DNA from 3 places in the Devosia sp. SL43 genome. Region 2 is predicted to be linked to each of the others. Evidence: predicted binding sites of a transcription regulator. Region 2 holds the regulator's gene; each other region holds the start of a gene.
What was found. Region 2 encodes PhoB, which activates phosphate uptake and scavenging genes when phosphate is short. Its sites were predicted from a motif close to TGTCATNNANCTGTCAT; they were not measured.

Region 1: the regulator PhoB is predicted to act here: its motif matches at 2,018-2,034, upstream of IM737_RS12740 (DUF2794 domain-containing protein).
Region 3: the regulator PhoB is predicted to act here: its motif matches at 2,623-2,639, upstream of IM737_RS09140 (DUF1868 domain-containing protein).

What each region holds. Positions count from the first base shown of each region.
Region 1 covers NZ_CP063401.1:2,591,845-2,598,762, reverse strand. The annotation lists gene acnA (aconitate hydratase AcnA) at 1-309, shown strand, start outside; gene IM737_RS12750 (GNAT family N-acetyltransferase) at 398-946, shown strand; gene IM737_RS12745 (DUF1223 domain-containing protein) at 1,022-1,759, shown strand; gene IM737_RS12740 (DUF2794 domain-containing protein) at 2,094-2,438, shown strand; gene IM737_RS12735 (DUF1176 domain-containing protein) at 2,456-2,923, shown strand; gene IM737_RS12730 (GNAT family N-acetyltransferase) at 2,902-3,381, shown strand; gene IM737_RS12725 (AAA family ATPase) at 3,391-3,858, opposite strand; gene IM737_RS12720 (GNAT family N-acetyltransferase) at 3,861-4,358, opposite strand; gene IM737_RS12715 (Bax inhibitor-1/YccA family protein) at 4,459-5,229, opposite strand; gene thpR (RNA 2',3'-cyclic phosphodiesterase) at 5,427-5,966, shown strand; gene IM737_RS12705 (invasion associated locus B family protein) at 6,190-6,708, shown strand; gene IM737_RS12700 (invasion associated locus B family protein) at 6,800-6,918, shown strand, end outside.
Region 2 covers NZ_CP063401.1:1,347,785-1,354,702, reverse strand. The annotation lists gene chrA (chromate efflux transporter) at 1-384, opposite strand, end outside; gene IM737_RS06685 (MFS transporter) at 570-2,195, shown strand; gene IM737_RS06680 (DMT family transporter) at 2,199-2,621, opposite strand; gene IM737_RS06675 (DMT family transporter) at 2,618-3,109, opposite strand; gene phoB (phosphate regulon transcriptional regulator PhoB) at 3,329-4,030, opposite strand; gene phoU (phosphate signaling complex protein PhoU) at 4,186-4,896, opposite strand; gene pstB (phosphate ABC transporter ATP-binding protein PstB) at 4,919-5,701, opposite strand; gene pstA (phosphate ABC transporter permease PstA) at 5,772-6,918, opposite strand, start outside.
Region 3 covers NZ_CP063401.1:1,854,321-1,861,238, reverse strand. The annotation lists gene IM737_RS09155 (ABC transporter transmembrane domain-containing protein) at 1-379, shown strand, start outside; gene IM737_RS09150 (peptidoglycan -binding protein) at 512-1,537, opposite strand; gene IM737_RS09145 (flagellar motor protein MotA) at 1,541-2,548, opposite strand; gene IM737_RS09140 (DUF1868 domain-containing protein) at 2,686-3,429, shown strand; gene IM737_RS09135 (bestrophin-like domain) at 3,436-4,209, opposite strand; gene IM737_RS09130 (inositol monophosphatase family protein) at 4,248-5,042, opposite strand; gene efp (elongation factor P) at 5,045-5,611, opposite strand; gene IM737_RS09120 (tetratricopeptide repeat protein) at 5,733-6,833, opposite strand; gene IM737_RS09115 (thiamine phosphate synthase) at 6,830-6,918, opposite strand, start outside.

The DNA of each region.
Region 1 (6,918 bases), 1.2 Mb from region 2:
CGCGCCGTCATTGCCCAGAGCTTCGAGCGCATCCACCGGTCGAACCTGGTCGGCATGGGTGTGATCCCGCTGCAGTTTGCCGATGGCGAGAGCTGGCAGACGCTAGGGCTCGACGGGTCGGAAACCATCGATATCGAAGGCGTCACCGAAATCGCGCCGCGCGCCAAGGTCACGGTCAAGATCACCCGGGCCGATGGCTCCGTGGTCAGCATCGAAACGCTGTGCCGCATCGATACGGCCAACGAGCTCGACTACTACAAGCATGGCGGCATTCTGCACTTTGTGCTGCGCAGTCTCGTCGCGGCGTAGGGGCATCGAATTGAGTTGCAATGGCGGCCTTCGGGCCGCCACTTTTTTGTTTGGGGCGCCTGACTACATGACCCTGTGAGTGAATGACATGGCAGACATCTGGACCGGCGAAACCATCCTCACCACCGACCGCCTGATCCTGCGCATGTTCCGCCGCGATGACGTGCCGCTCTACCAGAGGATTTGTGCCGATCCCGAGGTGATGAAGTTTCTTGGTGGGGTGTGGAGTGCCGAACGGACGGAAGCCACGATGGGCCGTGCCAATGCCGGTGCCCGCGGCGGCGAGGGTATGGTGGCGGTTGAGCGCCGGAGCGATGGCGTCTTCCTGGGTGCCGCTGGTCTCGGCGTGGAACAGCAGTGGTATCCCGATGACCTGCAGGTCGGTTGGCGACTGATTCCCGCCTATTGGGGCCAGGGCTATGCCACCGAGGCGGGCCGCGCCTGGATGGATTATGGCTTCGAGGTCCTCGGTCGAGACCGCATCGTCGCGATGGCCGATACGCCCAATCACCGCAGCATCGCGGTCATGCAGCGGCTTGGCATGAGTTGCCTTCACGAGGCGAGGCTTCGGGATGGTGACGATGAGTTCGATGCGACGCTCTACGCCATCACGGTCGAGCGCTGGCGGAGACTCTGAAGCTTCGCGAGATTCTCCGCCTCTCACCCTCTTTTGACTGGCGGGGCTCTGTCGCCCCGGCTTACAACCGTGCCCATGACGCTTAGACCCCTCTTTGGCACCGTCCTTGGCATCGTCACGCTCGTTGCCCTGGTCCATCCGGCCAGCGCCGAAAACATGCGCGCACGGCCCAAGGCTGTGGTGGAACTGTTCACCAGCCAGGGCTGTGCCTCCTGCCCGCCGGCCGATGCGCTACTGACCAGTCTTGCCGAGGAAGGCGATGTGATCGCCCTGGCCTATCACGTCGACTATTGGGATTATGTGGGCTGGGAAGATACATTCGGCGACGCCGATTTTTCCGATCGCCAGCGCGCCTATAACGAGAGCTGGGGTACGTCGCGTATCTATACGCCGCAGATGGTGGTCAATGGCGCCAAGGGTGTCGTGGGATCGCGTCGCGGCGAGGTGCATGCGGCGCTCGATGGGGCCAGCCTGCCGCTGGCCGTCGATATTTCGCGCTATGGCGACATGCTCAAGATCGCCATCCCGCCCAATACCTCGCTCGACGATGCGGTGGTGTGGATGGTGACCTATCTCGATCGGGCCGATGTGACGATCGACAAGGGCGACAATGCCGGCAAGTCGATGGTCTATACCCAGGTGGTGACCAACCGGCAGGTGCTGGGCATGTGGGAGGGCGCTACCGGCGCAAATCTCAAGCTGCCCATTCCCGAAGTGCTATCAGACAACAGCACCGGCATCGCCGTGATCGTGCAGCAGGAACGCAACGGCATGCCCGGCCCGATTCTGGGCGCTGCTTCGTTCGAGCCCTGATCAAACGCAGCGCACAAAGAAAAGTCCCGTCCTTTGGGGCAAGGACGGGACAGTACTGACTGGTCAACTAAAAATAAGGGCGGCTGGCACCGGGACTTCAAGGTTTGGGGGCTCGGTCAGCCCTGGCGCCAGCCACTGGAGGCAATGACCACACCCTGATGCGTCAATCTGGCGCGTTCAGGGACAAATTGTGACCGGAATGGGGAATTTTACTTGGGCATCGGCTTGGTCTTGCATCCGCGGGCGAATGCCGCAATCATGACAATGCGTTGACACGGAGACTATCGGAACGGTGCAGGGTCGCACGCCTGATAACAAGACCATTTCCCTCTCGCTGGTGCATGCCAGCGAGCCGGTAACAAATTTTCCATCCAAGATCCCGGCCATTGTGGCGTTCGACCGCAAGGAACTGGCGCTGATCCTCAATGTCTATGGCCGCAAGGTGGGCCAGGGGGAGTGGCGTGACTATGCGATGGACTTCCTGCGCGACCGTGCCGTGTTCTCGATCTATGCGCGTGTCTCGGAACGCCCGCTATTCATCATCGAGAAGACGCCGCGCCTGCGCAATCGGCAGGGGCAATACGCGGTGACCAACCAGCAGGGCCGTATCCTCAAGCGCGGGCATGAGCTCGGCCTCGTGCTGCGGGTGCTTGATCCACAACTGGCGGTGGTTGGATGATCAGGTTGGCGATAAGCGTGCTAGCTGGCCTCACGCTGGCGGTGCCCGCCCTGGCTGCGCCTTGGGGTACTGACTACAACATGGGCACATTTGCCGCCGGCGGTGGTAGCGAGCAAGAGGGTTGGCTCAGCCTGGAATGCGGCGATCCACAAGGTGGGCTCAGCAATTTCGGCGAACTTTACCTGCTGTTCACGCCTGCGGCGGGGGCCAGCTTCAACAAGAAGCAGCCGCTGACCTACCTGACATTCACGATCGGGGCAGAGACCTTCGATTTGCCCATCGAGCTCGAGCCCGGCAGCAGCGATACCTTTGCCTATATGCGCGAGGCGGAGGGCTCGATTCTGACACAGGGCCTGGTGTCGGCCATGCGCAATGGTGAGAGCGTGCAGATCAGCCTGGACGGTCAGCAACTCGGCGATATCAGCCTCGAGGGTTCGGACGAGGCGCTCGAGGCCATCGACGAATGCATCCGCTTCCGCAGCTGACAATCCGGCTGGCTGAGCACGACGATTGCGTCGTGATGAACGAGATACGCGCGGACTCCATCATCGAGCTATGCAGGCCGGACCACGGCGACGACCCGGCGACGGTGTTGCGCTGGGTCAACAACCAGTCTGTCGAGACCTTTCGGCAACTCCTGGTGCGTCCGGATGTGACCTTGATAGTGGCGGAATGCGAGAGCGTGGTGGTTGCCGTCGGTGGCATCAACGGCGACAAGGTCACGTTGAATTATGTGCATCCGGATCATCGCTTCCGTGGCATAAGCAAAGCGCTCATGGTCGCTCTGGAGGCCGCGATGGTTGCGGGCGGTGTTGTGCGCGGCAGGCTCGACAGCACCGCGACGGCACGGGACTTCTATCGTGGCATCGGCTGGATCGACGAGGATGGCGGCACGCCGGAAGCGGGCTACCCGATGAGCAAGACGCTCCAGGGCAGCGGATGAATCGAGCTTCTAGCCGAACCGCCCTGCAAGCTCTTCTGCGTCTGGTGCCTCGAACAACTTCGCCCAATCCCGCAGGATTGCGACAGGGATGGCGAAGTGGCTTCCGACCAGCTGGTTCCGGTCGGAAATGCGATGTTCAAGCTCTTCGAGCGGGACGGCCACGAAGTCGACTTTGCACATGGCACCAAGCGAGGCCGCCCTGGCCGCAAACTGCCGCCGCTCCTCACGGGTCCAAAGTCCGAAATCCAAGACGACATCGCCGCCTCGGGAGAGCGTGTAGGCGGCAATCTCCCACATGATGGCTTCGATCTCTTCATGCCGGCGATCATGGTCCGGGTGATGCATGTCGTCGTCGAACAGTCGCGTCTGCCATTCGTCGGGGGTCAGCCGCAGGGCTTTGGTCGTTTCGGCTAGTGCCTTGGCACGCGTGGTCTTACCCGATCCTGGCAAACCGACCATCAGGGTCAGGACAGCCACGGCTACAGCGTCAGCTGCAGGTGCACGATGTCGTGCCAGCGGTCGAACTTGTAGCCGACGGCCTCGTACTTGCCGACATAGCGAAAGCCGAATTTCTCGTGGATGGCGATGGAGTTTTTCGTATCGGCTGTGATGACGCCAATCATCTGCTTGAAGCCGAAGGCCTTGGACCGGGCGATGAGTTCGGTGAGCATGATGCGGCCGAGACCTTTCCCGGTGGCGTCGGGGTGCAGGTAGATCGAATCTTCGCAGGTGAAACGGTAGGCGGCGCGCGGCCGGTAGAAGCTGGCATAGGCATAGCCCCGCACCTGGCCGTCCTGTTCGGCCACGATCAGCGGGTGGCCCAGTGCCACCAGGTGCCCGAATTTTTCCGCCATGGCGGGCTCGCCCGGCGCTTCAGTATCGAAGGTGATGGCGGTGTTATCGACATAGTGCCGGTAGATGGCCGTGATGGCGGGAATGTCGCTCCAGGCGAAGGCGCGCAGAATAACGTCGGACATGATGCTCGGGCACAATGAAAAGGACCGCAGCCTTTGTAGGCTGCGGTCCGAGATATCGTCCAACCAAATTGCTTGATACCAGGATCAAGCGCTCTGGTGCTTACTCGCGGTTGCCGAACAGGCGGAGCAGCATCAGGAACAGGTTGATGAAGTCGAGGTAGAGGTTCAGCGCGCCCATGATGGCGCCCTTGGCCAGTACATCGGCGCCGTAGGACTCCGAGTAGCCTTCCTTGATCTTCTGCGTATCGTAGGCGGTCAGGCCCACGAAGATCAGCACGCCGACCGCCGAGATGGCGAATTCGAGCATGGACGACTGCATGAAGATATTGACCAGCGAGGCGATGATCAGGCCGATCAGGCCCATCATCAGGAAGCTGCCCATCTGGGTCAGGTCACGCTTGGTGGTGTAGCCGTAGAGGCTCATGGCACCGAACGTCGCGGCGGTGATGAAGAACACCTTGGCGATCGAAGCGTCGGTATAGACCAGGAAGATCGAGCTCAGCGACAGGCCCATGACGGCCGAGAACGCCCAGAACGTGGCCTGAGCGGCCGGCACGGAGAGCTTGTTGATGCCGAAGCTCAGCACCAGGATGAAGGCGAGCGGCGCGAGCATCACAACCCACTGCAGCGGGCTTGCGAACAGCAATGCGCCCCACTGGGTCACGAGCTGTCCATTGGCCAGCTGGCCAACGGCGGCGTCCGGGTTGGTGGTGATGGCGGCGGCGGCGGCGAAGTAGGCCGCAACGCCTGTCACAACCAGCCCGATACCCATATAATTGTAGACGCGCAGCATGTAGCTGCGAAGGCCCTCGTCGATGGCCAAGGCCGAGCCGGCCCGAGCTCCGAGGGTCTGACGGTCATATTCAGCCATAGTCGGTTCCTTTCCCAATTAATGCGGTCTCTTGCACCGCCGGTGGGCATTGGTTGCCACTTGATGAGGCAATATGGATGCGGTGCCAGTTGTTTACAAGTGATCTTGCCCCGCTGCGACGAATCGACTGGCCGAGAAGATCGCTTGTGCTACGGTCGAAGGGCGAATCGTGCTGATCCTAGACAGAGGAGGGCCCTATGCCCCGGCTCTTCACCGGCCTCGAAATCCCGGCCGATGTGGGATTTGCCCTGTCACTGAAGCGGGGCGGGCTCACCGGCGCGCGCTGGATCGATGCCGAGAATTATCACATTACCTTGAGATTCATCGGTGACGTCGATCACCAGACTGCTGACGAGGTGGCCGACAGTCTCGACCGGCTGTCGAACTCGCTGCGATTCTCCGTGCGCCTCACCCACCTGGGTACCTTCGGCGGCGACAAACCCCGCGCGCTCTATGCCGGAGTCGAGCCCAGCGAGGCGTTGACCCGCCTGCAGGCGGCGCAGGAGCGGGTGTTGCAGCGGGCCGGGCTGCCGCCGGAGGGTCGCAAGTTCGTGCCGCATGTGTCGCTGGCGCGCCTGCGTGGCGGCGGGCCGATGGAAGTGGCGCAGTTCATTGCCGCTGCCGGGCGGTTCGAGCCGCTGAGCTTTCCGGTCGGGCGCTTCGTGCTGTTTTCGAGCAAGGATTCGGTGGGCGGCGGCCCCTATGTGGTCGAGCAGAGCTATCCACTGGCGGCGTGAGCGCCGATCACGGTCACGCAACTGTTAGCCAAATGTTAACCCTGGCGGCGCAAACCGGAGTGAACGTGTCCGGTCCCGTCAAAATGCCGCCGTGATTGCCTCGCTATTGATGCAAATCCAGTCGGATGTGGCGGCATTTGACATCTTGGTAACCATGTTCAGGGCAGACTTGGCGGGCAGCTCTCCCCAATAGCGGACCCTTAGAATGAGGATGAAATTGGCGATGACGAAAACCGGTAGCCTCGCATTTGGGCTCGCTGTCGGCGCGATCATGGCTCTGGCGCCTGCCGCGCAGGCACAGCAGGCCACAGAGCTTGGGACCTTCAATGCCTGGACCGCCTGGCAAGCCACCGACGCCTCTGGCGTGATCTGCTATATCTCGGCCACACCGCAGAAGAGCGAACCAGCCGGCGCCAATCGCGATCCGATCCACTTCATGATCATCCACCGCAAGGGGATGGGCACCAAGAACGAAGTGCAGACCATTATCGGCTATCCGTACAATGCCACCACGCCCAATGCGAGCGCGGCGGTCGATGGCAAGTCCTACCCCATGGTCACCGAAGGCTCCGCCGCATGGCTTGCTTCGACGGGTGATGAAGGCGGGTTCGTGCAGGCCTTCAAGGCCGGCAGCAACCTCGTCATCAAGGGCACCAGCCAGCGCGGCACCAATACCAGCGATACCTATTCGCTGAGCGGCGCCACTGCGGCGATGAACGCCATCGATACGGCCTGCAAATAGGCCATTTTTCGGGTTGCCCGGTCGGGGCAATCCGCCATAACTGGGCGGTGGGTCTTGCGGCCCCTCGCCCAAAGTCTTTTCTGAGGCCCCGATGACCAAGTCCACCCTGGCACTCGCCCTTGTCGCGACCCTGTCCCTCACATCAGTCGCGAGCGCCCAGCAGGTGCGGCTTCTGGGCGAACACCGGGCCTGGTCGAGCTATGGCGCCAG
Region 2 (6,918 bases):
CAGGCCATGCAGCAGGCCCAAGCCGATCGCCCCCCCAAACCAAGCTGCGCCATAGGCGAACAACACGAGAATCAGGGCCGAAGGGAGCGTGAAAGCCGTCCATGCCGCCAAGGCGCCGACCGGCCCGGCCCGCAGCAGCCCGAGAGCGAAGCCGACCTGGCTCGATGCCGGGCCGGGCAGGAACTGGCAGAGCGCCACGAGGTCGGCATAGCCGGCCTCGTCGATCCATTTGCGGCGAACAACCAGCTCGTCGCGGAAGTAGCCGAGATGGGCGATGGGGCCGCCGAACGAGGTCAAGCCGAGTTTGAGGAAGGCGCGGAAAACCTCACCCGCTCGAGCAGCCCTCACGGTGGGTCGGGGAACGGCTGAATCGGTTTCAGTCAATTGTCGGCGCCCATGATCGTCGTCGCCTGACAGACTAGAGGGTTCGTATGCGCTATCAATGACAGTCCGGCGCCTTTGTAGATTTCCGTCTTCTGCCAGTGCGCTTGCACTCATGAGCACGCCTGGTGTGCTTGCATCGCGCCCGGCCCGGTCCTAGACAGTCGGTGCGAACAAAGGGATGCGAGATGGCTGATCGACCGTCCGTGCTGGCGCCATTCAAGCACGAGACTTTCCGGCTGTTGTGGCTGGCGACGCTGGTGTCGAACCTGGGTGGACTGGTGCAGTCGGTGGGTGCCGGCTGGATGATGACCACGCTGACGGACTCGCACAACATGATCGCGCTGGTGCAGGCGTCGACGACGTTGCCGATCATGGTATTTTCGATCGCGGCGGGGGCGCTGGCCGACAATTTCGATCGGCGCACGGTGATGCTGATTGCGCAGGTCGGCATGATGGTGGTGTCGCTGGCGCTGGCGGCGATGGCGATATTCGGGCTGCTCAATCCGTGGCTGCTGCTGGGCTTTACCTTCCTGATCGGGTGCGGGACGGCCTTGTTCAACCCGTCGTGGCAGGCGTCGATGGGCGATATCGTGCCGCGCAGCGATCTACCGGGGGCGGTGACGCTCAATTCGATGGGCTTCAATATGATGCGCAGCGTCGGCCCGGCGGTGGGCGGGCTGATCGTGGCGCTGGCGGGAGCTGCGGCGGCGTTTGCGGTCAATGCCGTGTCGTATCTGCCGCTGATTGTGGCGCTGACGCGCTGGAAGCCGGAGCGGCCGGCGAACCGGTTGCCGCGCGAGAATTTCGCCAGCGCCATGTGGGCGGGCATCCGCTACGTGTCGCTGTCGCCCAACCTGACGACAGTGCTGCTGCGCGGTTTCCTGTTCGGCTTCGGCGCAGTGGCGGTGCTGGCGCTGCTGCCGTCGGTGGCGAGCGAATATGTCGGCGGCGGGGCGCTGGTCTATGGCACGCTGCTGGGCTGTTTCGGGCTGGGGGCCATCGGAGGGGCGTTTCTCAACGGGCGGGTCCGCGAGCGCTTCAGCAATGAAGTGATCGTCCGGGCAGCCTGCATCGGCTTTGCGGTGAGTTGCGTCGGGTTGGGCTTCAGCCGCGATCCGGTGCTCAGCCACTTCGTGCTGTTGCCGGCGGGCGCCTGCTGGGTGCTGTCGCTGTCGCTGTTCAATGTGTCGATCCAGCTGTCGTCGCCGCGCTGGGTCGTGGGGCGGGCGCTGTCGCTGTACCAGACGGCAACGTTTGGCGGCATGGCAGCGGGGAGCTGGGTCTGGGGCCTGAGCGCCGACGCCGTGGGGCCGGACTGGGCGCTGGCCATGGCCGGATGGGTGCTGCTGGCCTGCGCGGTGGTGGGACTGCGACTGCCGCTCGCACAGTTCGATCAGCGCGATCTCAACCCGCTCAATACGTTCAACGAGCCGGTGCTGAAGCTCGATCTGCGGCCGCGCAGCGGGCCGATCATGGTGATGATCGACTATGAGATCGCGCAGGAGGATATCCTCAAATTCCTGGCGCTGATGGCGGATCGGCGGCGCATCCGCATTCGCGACGGGGCGCGGCAATGGGGCCTGCTGCGCGATCTGGAACGGCCCGACATCTGGGTCGAGACCTACCATGTGCCGACCTGGGTGGACTATGTGCGGCACAATATGCGGCGGACCAAGGCGGACGCGGACAATATCGAGGCGCTGCGGGCCCTGCATCGCGGAGAGGGTCTGCCCAAGGTACACCGGATGATCGAGCGGCAGACGGTGCCGCTGGAGGACGACACGCCGCTGCGGGATATGCCGGAGGTTTGAACCTCAGCGCGGCCGCTGGGTGAGGGCCACGCCGCCCAGGATCAGCACGACGCCGAGGGCGCTGGCCCAGAGTGTTACCGGCGCGCCGCGCAGCAGGTCGAAGATGACGCCGAACACCATCTGGCCGCCGATGACCAGCAGGGCGGTGTTGATGGCGCCGATGCGGGCGATGAGCCAGCTGCCGGATGCCACGAATATGACGCCGACCGGGCCGCCGAGGAAGGCCCACCATGGGGTCTGCATGGCGCCCTCGGTGATCAGGCCGCCGATAACCAGACCCAGCACCGTGAGCAGGGCAAAGCCGACCAGGTGGTTCCAGAACGAGGCAATAAGCGGCGTGGTCGAGAGGGCCAGGCGGCCGTTGAGCTGGCGGCTGAGGCTGACCAGCACGCCGGCCAGCACCGCGTAAAAGACGAAGAGGATCATGCGCCGCTCCCCTGACCGAGAAGGATGATCAGTAGGCTCCCCAGCCCGATCAGGGCGATGGCGCCGATGTCTCGCAAATCCAGCCGGCGGCGCGGCAGGCCGAACAGGCCTAGCGTGTCGGCGGCGAGGCTGAAGGCGACCTGGCCGGCAAGGCCGAGGGCCAGCGTGCCGGCGACAGCCAGCGGGGAATTGACTGCCGTCGAGGTCAGCATGACGGTCACGGCGCCGGACAGGCCGCCGAGATAGGCCCAGAGTGGTGGTCGGTTGGCGGTGCCGGGCGCGACTTTGGAGCGCGTGCGCCAGAGCAGCGCCAACAGGACGATGGCAGCGAGGGTGCCGGTGCCGTGGGCGAGCCAGGAGGAGAACAGTGCTCCGCCGGTGCGGCCGGATTCGCCGTTGAGGAACACCATCAGGGTCAGCAAGCCGCCGCTGGCGAAGGCGGCGATGAGGTGGAGGGGCTGGGGCCGTGGGGTGGAGGCGGTGGACATGGGGACGACTCGGAGGGGATTGCTGGAGGACAATCGGCCAGTCGGGTGAGTGTGCCAAGACGCTATGTGGGACGGGGACGGGGGGAAGAAAGAATACCCCCACCTAGCCTCCCCCTGAAAAGGGGGAGGGACCGATTGAGTTTGCGGCACAATTGGAGGCTAGGCACCAGCCGGATTCCTCCCCCTTTTCAGGGGGAGGCTAGGTGGGGGTACTCTTGCTCAGGCGACCTGGGCGAAGCGTTCGTCGAAAGCGTAGCCGGCGCCGCGGACTGTGCGGATGGGGTCGCTCTCGCGGCCGCGGTTGATGGCGCGGCGGAGGCGGCCGATATGGACGTCGACGGTGCGCTCGTCGACATAGACGTCGTTGCCCCAGACGCCGTCGAGCAGTTGCTCGCGCGAATAAACGCGGCCGGGATGGCGCATCAGGTATTCGAGCAGGCGATATTCGGTGGGACCGAGATGGACGTCGCGGTTGGCGCGGCGGACGCGGTGGGTAGTGCGGTCGAGCTCGAGATCGCCGACCTTGAGGGCGGCGGTGACCAGGTTTGGATTGGCGCGGCGCAGCAAGGCGTGGATGCGGGCGATCAGCTCGGGAACGGAGAAGGGCTTGACGACATAGTCGTCGGCGCCGGTGGCGAGGCCGCGGACGCGTTCTTCTTCCTCGCCGCGGGCGGTGAGCATGATGATCGGCACGCGGGCGGTTTCATCGCGGGCGCGGAGGCGGCGGCAGAGTTCGATGCCGGAGATTTCGGGCAGCATCCAATCGAGCAGGATCAGGTCTGGCAGCTTGTCCTGGATGGCATGCTGGGCCTCGTCGCCGGTTTCCGCGGTGACGACGCGGAAACCCTCGGCTTCGAGGTTGTAGCGCAGCAGGATGGCGATATCGCCTTCGTCTTCGACGACGAGGATAGTGGCGGGCATGGAGTGGCTCCCGTCGGGGTGCGGGCCGGCTACGCCGACCGTTGTTTCATCTCCAGGTCATCCCCGCGAAAGCGGGGACCTCTGTTTAGAGGCAACGGAGGTTCCCGCTTTTCGCGGGAATGACCCGGTGGGTGTTGCGGCTGGCGTGCGTGACGTCAGGCCTTGATCTGGGTGCGGTGCAGTTCCTGCACGTCTGATGTCAGTTGCTTGCCGGTCTGCAGGTAGTAGGCACGCTCGGCGATGTTGGTGGCGTGGTCGCCGATACGTTCCAGGCTCTTGGCGCAGAACAGAAGGTGTGTGCAGGGCGTGATGTTGCGCGGGTCTTCCATCATGTAGGTGAGGAGTTCGCGGAACAGCGAGGTATGCATGGCGTCGACTTCGTCGTCGCGGTTGCAGACTTCAATGGCGCGAGCCGAGTCGCGGTTGGAATAGGCGTCGAGCGCTTCCTTGATCTGGCGCAGCACCAGGGCGGTCATGTTCTTGACGCCATTGTAGAAGGTGGGCTGCAGGCTCATGCCTTCGAGTTTGAGCGAGCGGCGGGCCAGCTGCTTGGCCATATCCCCGACGCGCTCCAGATCGGAGGCGACATGGATGGCGGTGACGATGGCGCGCAGGTCCGATGCCATGGGCTGGCGTCGGGCGATCATGGACACGGCCATGTCGTCGATCCTGCGCTGCATGTCGTCGATGCGCTGGTCGGCGATGATGGTGAGGTCGGCCAGCTCGCGGTCGAGCTTGAGCAGGCTCTTGGTGCCGTTCTCGATGGCGACTTCGACCTGGCCACCCATTTCGGCGATGGTCTGGGCGAGGGCGGTGAGTTCGTCGGAATAGGACTGAACGATGTGGTCGGTGCCGGTATTGGCCATAGTAGCTTCCTCTTCCCGGCCCTTAGCCGATACGGCCCATGATATAGTCCTGGGTCTGCTTGTGGACCGGGTTGGTGAAGATGTCTTCGGTGACGCCTTCCTCGATCAAATTGCCCAGGTGGAAGAAGGCCGTTTTCTGCGAAACGCGAGCGGCCTGCTGCATGGAGTGGGTGACGATGACGATGGTGTAGTTCTCGCGCAGTTCGTCGATCAGCTCTTCGATGATGGCGGTGGCGATGGGGTCGAGGGCAGAGCAAGGCTCGTCCATCAGGATGACTTCAGGGCCGACGGCGATGGCGCGGGCGATGCACAGACGCTGCTGCTGGCCGCCGGAAAGCCCGGTGCCGGGCTCGTTGAGGCGATCCTTGACCTCTTCGAACAAGCCCGCCTTGCGGAGCGAGGAGACGACAATCTCGTCCATGTCGGTCTTGGAGCGCGCAAGGCCATGAATCTTGGGGCCGTAGGCGACGTTTTCATAGATCGACTTGGGGAACGGATTGGGCTTCTGGAAGACCATGCCGATGCGGGCGCGCAGTTCGACCACGTCGAGCGCGGGATCGTAGATATCCTCGCCGTCGAGCTTGATCGTGCCGCCGACCTTGGCGCCTTCGATCGTGTCGTTCATGCGGTTGATGCAGCGCAGGAAGGTCGACTTGCCGCAGCCCGAGGGTCCGATGAAGGAGGTGACGGCGCGATCGGGAATGTCGATCGAAATGCCATGCAAGGCCTGCTTGGCGCCGTAATGCACGGTGACATCGCGGGCAGTCAGGCGAATCTGGCGTTCGAGCATGTCGGTCGGGTTCATTGCGGTGTTCACTGATTGCTGGGTCATTTTGATCTTGCCGGCGACCATATCCATTTGATGCTTCCTTTAGCTAGGCGCGCTTTTCGAGGCGCGAGCGCAGATAGATGGCGACGCCGTTGAGCAGGATCATCACGAGGAGGAGGACCATGATCGCGGCGGCGGTGCGCGGTTCGAAGAAATTGCGGTTTTCGTTGCCCTGCCAGAGATAGATCTGGACCGGCAGGGCGGTGGCCTGATCGAAAGGCGTAGCGGGCACGGCAGCGACGAAGGCCTTCATGCCGATCAGCAGCAGGGGAGCCGTTTCGCCGAGGGCGTGGGCGACGCCCAGGATGGTTGCGGTCAGGATCGACGGAAAGGTGACCGGCAGCACATGGTGGAACACCATCTGCGTCTTGGACGCACCCATGCCGAGCGCAGCCTGGCGCAAGGCCGGGGAGACGCCGAGCAGGGCGCCGCGGGTGGCGATGATGATGGTGGGCAGCGTCATCAGCGTCAGCACCAGGCCGCCGACGATCGGCGCCGAAATGGGCAGGTGCATGTAGTTGATGAAGGCAGCGGCGCCGAGCAGACCGAAGACGATGGAGGGCACTGCCGCCAGGTTGTTGATGTTGACCTCGATGAAGTCGGTGATGCGCGACTTTGGCGCGAATTCCTCGAGATAGATGGCCGAGGCCACCCCGATCGGCACGGCCAGGACGATCACCACCAGCATCATCCACAGCGTGCCGACCAAAGCGCCGAGCAGACCAGCGGAGGCCGGGGCCGAGCGGCTGTCGACGTTGGTGAAGATGGACCAGGCGAAGCCGTTGCTGATGGCGCCGCTGGCGACCATTTCGTCGATCAGCGCGCGGGCCGGGGCGGAGAGCTGCTGCTGGGTGTCGGGCAGCGAGCGGTCGATATTGCCCTTGATCCAGTTCTGCGCGTTGGCCGACGCGAGGACGTCGACCTCTACGGTCTTGCCGAGCAGGGATGGATCGGCGACGAACTGCTCGCGCACCTGATGGCGGGCATCGGTTTCGGCGATGGCCAGCAGGTCCTTGGTATCGATCTCGAAGCCGGCCGGCGCTGCGGCGCGCAGGCTCGCTTCGATGACCTTGTTCCAGTTCAGCATCGCCAGGTCACGCTGCCACTTGAGGTTGGCGGCCTGGAAATCGGCATCGGACTGGCCATCGGTACGAACCGGGGCAGGTTCGACACCAATGATCGCGGGATCGAAG
Region 3 (6,918 bases), 510 kb from region 2:
CGTCACGGACCTGCCGATGGGCTATCAGTCGATGGTCGGCGAGCGTGGCGTCATGCTGTCGGGCGGGCAGAAGCAGCGCCTCGCCATTGCCCGCGCCATCCTCAAGAACGCGCCGATCCTGTTGCTGGACGAGGCTACCAGTGCCCTCGACGCGCAGAGCGAGCGGCTGGTGCAGACGGCGCTTGAACATCTGATGCAGGGCCGCACTACGCTGGTCATCGCACATCGCCTTGCCACGATCCGCGACGCCGACAAGATACTGGTGCTCGATGCCGGGCATATCATCGATCAGGGCACGCATGACGAGCTGGTGGCCAAGGGCGGGCGCTACGCGGAGCTGGCCCGGTTGCAGTTCCGGCTGGATGACGTGGCGGGCTGAGAGCCACGCCCTCGTGGTTCGAGGCTCGCAAGAGCTCGCACCTCACCATGAGGACTACTGGGACACCGAGCCAACGACAGCCCTCATGGTGAGGTGCGCTTCTTTAGCGCCTCGAACCACGAGGGCGTGGCGCTAACCCTCGGTCAGCTTGAACTCGATGCGCCTGTTCCGCCGATAGGCCTCATCCGTCTCACCCGGATCGAGCGGCGTAAATTCGCCGAACCCTGCGGCGACCAGCCGGTTGGGCGATACGCCGCGCGTCACCAGATACTGCGCCACCGAGATGGCGCGGGCGGCTGACAGTTCCCAGTTCGAGGGGAAGCGGGCATTGCTGATCGGGCGGCTATCGGTGTGGCCGTCGATGCGCAGCACCCAGTTGATGTCAGGTGGAATCTCGGTTTCGAGCTGCAGGATGGCGTCGGCCAGGGCGTCTAGATCGGGCAGACCTTCGGACTGGACGTCGGCCTGGCCGGGCTCGAACAACACTTCGGACTGGAACACGAAGCGGTCGCCGACGACGCGGACATCGGCGCGGCCTTCGAGGATTTCGCGCAGGCGGCCGAAGAAGTCGGAGCGATAACGGGTCAGGTCCTGCACGCGCTGGGCCAGCGCCAGGTTGAGGCGGCGACCGAGGTCGGCGATCTGGGTGCGGGATTCGGTGTCGCGAGTTTCCGAGGCTTCGAGCGCGGCCTCCAGCGCGCCGATCTGGGTGCGAAGAGCGGCCAGCTGCTGGTTGAGCAGGGCCACTTGTGCATTGGCCTCGTCGGACAATTCCTGCGCCGACAGCAGATCGTCCTGGAGGCCGGCGATGGTTTCGTCCTTGCCGTCGATACCAGCACCGATGCCGGCCAGCTGCGTGTTGAGATTGGCATTGTCAGCCTGGGCGGAGCCCAATGTCGCCGTCAGCGTGGCGATCTGGGTGTTCAGGTCGTCCGCGTTGGCGCGTTCGAGCTGCAGCAGGTCGGTCAGCTCGGCGATCTGGCTGTTGAGGCGGGCGAGGGCGGTGTCGCGGCCTTCCAGTTCCTGGCCCAAGAAGAACTGGGTCAGCATGAACAGGGACAGCATGAAGATGATGACGAGCAGCAGGCTCGACAGGGCGTCGACGAAGCCGGGCCAGTAATTGGCCTCGACGCGCCGGCGGGAACGGGCTCCCGGCATGGGCTAGTTCCGCCGATCGGTGTCGGATTGGGTCAGCACGGCGTCGATCAGCTCCCGCAGCTTGCGGTTGGTCTCGCCCTGCTCGTCGATATGCTTGCGCAGGTCATCCTGCTCGGTGCGCATATGCTTGACCAGACCGTCGATGCCGCGTGCCAGCTCGGCCATGGCGCGGATGGCGTTCTGGCTCGAATTCTGGTTCTGCATCGAGCTTCCGAGCTTGTCGAACATGGCCTGCATTTCCGGCCCGCCGGCATTGGCCTGCATGGCGGTGACCGGATGGTCGAGCTCGGTCATCGAGGTCATCCAGTCTTCGAGATCGGTATAGAAGGCGTTTTGCGCCTGGCTGGTCTGCAGGTCGAGAAAGCCCAGCACCAGCGAGCCGGCGAGGCCGAATAGCGAGGATGAAAACGCCGTGCCCATGCCGCCAAGCGGGGCGGACAGGCCCTCGCGCAGACTGGCAAACTGGGAGGCGGAATCGCCGTTGCTGACATCGAGGGCGTTGATGACACCGGCCACCGAGGTGACGGTTTCGAGCAGGCCGTAGAACGTGCCCATGAGGCCGAGGAACACCAGGAGGCCTGTAAGGTAGCGCGAGGTGTCCTTGGCTTCGTCGAGGCGGTTACCCACCGAATCGAGGATGGAGCGCATCGAGGACGGGGTGATCACCGCCTCGCCGATCCGCTCGCGCAGGATGCCGGCAACCGGGGCGAGCAGGATGGGCGGGCGCACATTGGTGGTGCTGCCGTCCTGCAGAGAATTAACCCATTTCACTTCGGGAAACAGGCGGATGACCTGGCGGAAACTGAGGAAGATGCCGACGAACAGGGCAAAGAAGATCAGCGAGTTTATGAAGGGGTTGGCCCAGAAGAATGTGAGAATCTGGGTGCCGAGAATGGCGGCAACCAGCGCCACCAGCACGAGGAATATCAGGATCTTGACGAGATAAACGGTCGGGCTGGCCAGGTGGTAGGGATCGTAGCCTTGCGTCATCTTGCCTGAAACCTTGCCCATACGCGCAAATCACAGTGCGCAGACTAGTCAGCGCAGTTAGGCGTGACAATGACAAAGGTTAACGAGTGGCCAAGCGTCATGGAAGCTTCGTCTTGCAGCACTATGCGGTTGGCCGATCACAACCCGGATATTTGCTGATGCCTCTGAATCTGGACGAACTCGCCGCCCACTATGGCCAAACAGCGCATGCTTTGCCGCCGCGGCATCTGGGCACCCGCTATGACCGGTCTGGTGTCTTCCAGCCTGAGCCGGGCAATACCGTGGTCTGTCATCTGGTGGAAGGCTCCGAAACACAGAGCGTGCTCGCGGACGTCCGCGACCGCTTCCGGGCCATGCCCGATGCCGGCAAGCTCGCCTTCACACCGATCGAGAGCTACCACATGACCCTGTTCCAGGGCATTATCGAGGGCCGCCGCAACATGCCCTATTGGCCGGCGGACGTGGCTGGCGATACGCCGATCGCCGAGATGACCGAACTGTTCGCCAAGCGCCTAGAGCTGTTCGCGCCACGCAGGCCGTTCAATGTCGAGGTTACCGCTGTGGTGCCGACAGGCTTGATCGTCGACGGCGTTACGGACGAAGACCGCTATGCCATGGCTGATTGGCGCAATGGCTTTGCCGAGGCGTTCGGCTATCGCCATCCCGACCATGACAGCTACCAGTTCCACATCACCATGGCCTATGTCATCGACTGGCTCGACGATGCGGCGCTACCGGGCTGGAAGGCCACGCTCGATCAGGCCTTTGCCGACATTCGGCGTCGTGCGCCTGTCATCGAACTGCGCGCCCCAGCTTTCTGCAGTTTCGAGGACATGAATTGGTTCGAGGAGCTGCGTGTGTTTGAGAACAGCCCGCATTCGACAGCAGTTGAACCGGCCTGAGCCCGCTTACTGAGACGGCGCCGAGATCTGCTCGTATAGCCGCTCCATCGGTGCCGGCGACAGCGCCGCTGGCGCTGCATAGGGGTTGGAAAAGCCGTAGATCAGGAACAGGATGACGCCGGTATAGGCGCTGAACAGGCTCATCAGCACCAGGTTGTGCGGCTCGGGGCGATGGCTGTAGTAGCCCAGGGCGATCAGCACGACTCCTGACAGGGCGGCGAACCAGAACAAAACGAAGACTGACCCACTGCCATCGGCGTCCCGCAGATTGCGGGCGGTTGCGATGGCATGGAGCTGGGCGATCATGTGGTCGCGCAGGCTGGTCTGGCGCGCATTCGCGGGTTCCAGGTCCAGCGCCATGGCATAGGCCCGCTCCCATTGCAGCCAGGCTTCGGCGCTGAGCCCTTCATCGCGGCCGAGCGATGGCCATTCGGACTCGATGATTTCCCGCGTGTAGGACACCATGGTCTGCTGCAGCGGCATCAGTGCCACCGGGTCGTAGCGCGCCGCGTCGTTATAGACATCGGCGATGGCGCTGGCCTCGGTCGCCGTATGCGTTTCGAGGCGCTGATATCCGGCCATTTCCTGGGCGAAGACGAGGGCGAGGATCAACCCGTGCAGGGCGCCGATGCGCATGACCATGGCGCCAGCCATTTCCGGGTGGCGATCCGGCGGCGCCTTGCGCGTGAACCAACGCGCCGTCAGGTAGACGGCAAGCGACAGCGCCACGGTGCCGGCGATAAAGATCGTTCCAACGAAGATGTCGTAGAGATGGCCCATGCCCCAGCCTCTCCGGGCGGGGGCAAAGAGTCAAATACCTACTGGATCGAGCGCAACTGCTTGAGCAGGGCGGCCTGGATGCTTTCGTTGCCGGCGACAACTTGGCCATTCCAAACCGAGCCCGGACTGCCGGCATAATCGGACACGAAGCCACCGGCTTCCTTGACCATCAACAGGCCCGGCGCCACGTCCCAGGGGGCAAGGCCGGCTTCCCAAATGGCGTCGTAGCGACCCGAGGCCAGCCAGGCCATGTCCACCGAGATGGAGCCCGAGCGACGGATGCCGGCAACGGCGGGGTTGATATGGGCCAGCTGGCGCAGTTGCAGCGCGTCGTTGGCTGTGCCCTGGGTCTTGATGCCCGTGCAGATCACGGCATCAGCCAGCGACTTGCGGCCGGCGACACGCAGGCGCTTGCGATCGTTGAGCCAGGTGCCGCCGCCCTTTTCGGCAGTGTAGAGCTCGTCCATCACCGGATTGTAGATGACAGAGGCGACGATCTCGTTGGCGCGCTCCAGGGCAATCGCGACCGCGAAGAGCGGGATCGAGTGGAGGAAGTTGGTGGTGCCGTCGAGCGGATCGATCAGCCAGCGGTGCTGGCCGTCGGTGCCGGCGACCTCGCCGCCTTCTTCCATCAGGAAGGCGTAGGTCGGGCGGGCCTTGAGCAGTTCGTCATAGACGATCTGCTCTGCCCGGAGATCGGCCTTGGACACGAAATCGGCCGGGCCCTTGCGGGAAACCTGCAGGTTCTCGACTTCGGAGAAGTCCTTGGTCAGCGACTTGCCGGCCTTGATGGCGGCGTTGACCATGACATTGAGGATTGCTGAGCGTGCCATGATTAGTCGGCCCGGCGCATGTAGGTGGCCTCGGTCGTATCGACGACGATGCGTTCGCCCACAGCGATGAAGGGGGGCACCAGGACCCTGAGGCCGTTCGAAAGGATAGCCGGCTTAAACTGGCTGGAAACGCTCTGGCCTTTCTGCACCGGGTCGGCCTCGGTGACTTCGAGGATGACGTTGGCGGGGAACTTGATGCCGAGCGGGGTTTCCTCGTGCATTTCGAGCGTGATCTTCATGCCGTCCTGCAGGAATGCAGCGCGCTCGCCGACGAAGTCCTTGGGCAGCTCGACCTGCTCGTAGCTGTCCTGGTCCATGAAAACGAGGCTGTCGCCCTGTTCGTAGAGATAGGTGAAGTCACGGAATTCGAGTTCGACGGTTTCGACCGTTTCGGCCGAGCGGAAGCGCTCGTTGAGCTTGGTGCCGCCAAGGATGGCCTTGAGTTCGACCTGGGCATAGGCGCCGCCCTTGCCGGGCTTCACATGGTCAACCTTCACCGCGACCCAGAGGCGGTCCTGGTGGTTGACGACATTGCCGGGGCGGATTTCGTTGCCATTGATCTTGGCCATGCGGATGCTGCTTTCGGGTACGCGAAATTGTCGGAGCGGGCCACGCGCGCCGGATGCGGCTGGCCGAAGGTTGATTGAGCTGGTTGGCGTGCCGGCTTATTGCCTCAGAACGCCCTGATATTCAAGGGTCTTGCGCCGCGGGTGTCTCGGCGGAGGGCACCTCGGTCGGCACCGGCAGGGTCGGGCCGGTCGTCTCAGGCACCCCGGTGGTAGGGATTTCGAGGATGGTTTCCTCGGTGGGCGGGCGCGACGGCCAGAAGCGCGCCCGTTCCTCGGCGCTGGCCAGCTCGGCCTCCGGAATGGAGACCAGCAAGCGATCGAGCGACGGATCGCTCAGCCCCTGGCGGCGGGCCAGCGCGCGCCACATGGCGGCGTCTTCGAGATTGAGCGGCACGCCTTCGCCGACAGCCAGGAGCTTGGCATAGCGGTTCTGGGCCACGGCATTGCCGGCATCGGCGGCGCGGGCATACCAGGACACTGCGGCCGCCACGTCGCGTTCGATCCCCTGGCCCATATAGAGCAGTGTCGCGTAGTCAATCTGCGCGGCGATCAGGTTCTGCTCGGCGGCGAGGCCAATATAGCGCGTGCCTTCGGTCGGATTGGGCGCCAGCCCGGCGCCTTCGATCAGCATGCTGCCATAGTCATACTGCGCTTCCGGCAGGCCGGCATCGGCGGCCTCTTTCATCAGGCCGGCGGCCGTGACGAGGCTGGGCGCGGCATAGGTGCCTTCCACATGCAGCAGGGCCATATTGTACTTGGCGGGAATGTAGCCCGCATCTGCCGACTTCTTGAACAGATCGGCGGCACGCGCGCGGTTCTTGGGCACGCCGATGCCATCCTGATAGAACAGCGCCAGCTCGAACGTGGCGAGCATGTCGCCATTGTCGGAGGCCAGCTGGTACCAGCCGGCGGCGCGCTGATCGTTCTGCACCACGCCCAGGCCCTTGGCGTAAAGCTCGGCAATCAGTGTCTGGGCCGCAGCGTCGCCCTGCTCCGCGCGGGGCAGTGCAAATTCCAGTGCCGTGAGAAAATAGCCGCGTTGAAAGGCACCGAACGCCAGATCGGTCGGCACGCGCGGACCGAAGACCTGCTCGCTGATGAGCTCGGCGGGGTTGGGTTGGGTATCCTCGGTCGCAGCGGGCTCGACTGGCGCCGCAGCATCCTGGGCCAGCGCCGGCAGGGTCAGCAGCGGCAGGACCAGCAGGGGAAACAGGCGCCTCATGCACTCTCTCCCAATGCGGAAACGATGGCCGCCACGGCTGCGGCGGGTGAAGGGGAAGACCAGACGCTGGTCGACAAAGCCAGAA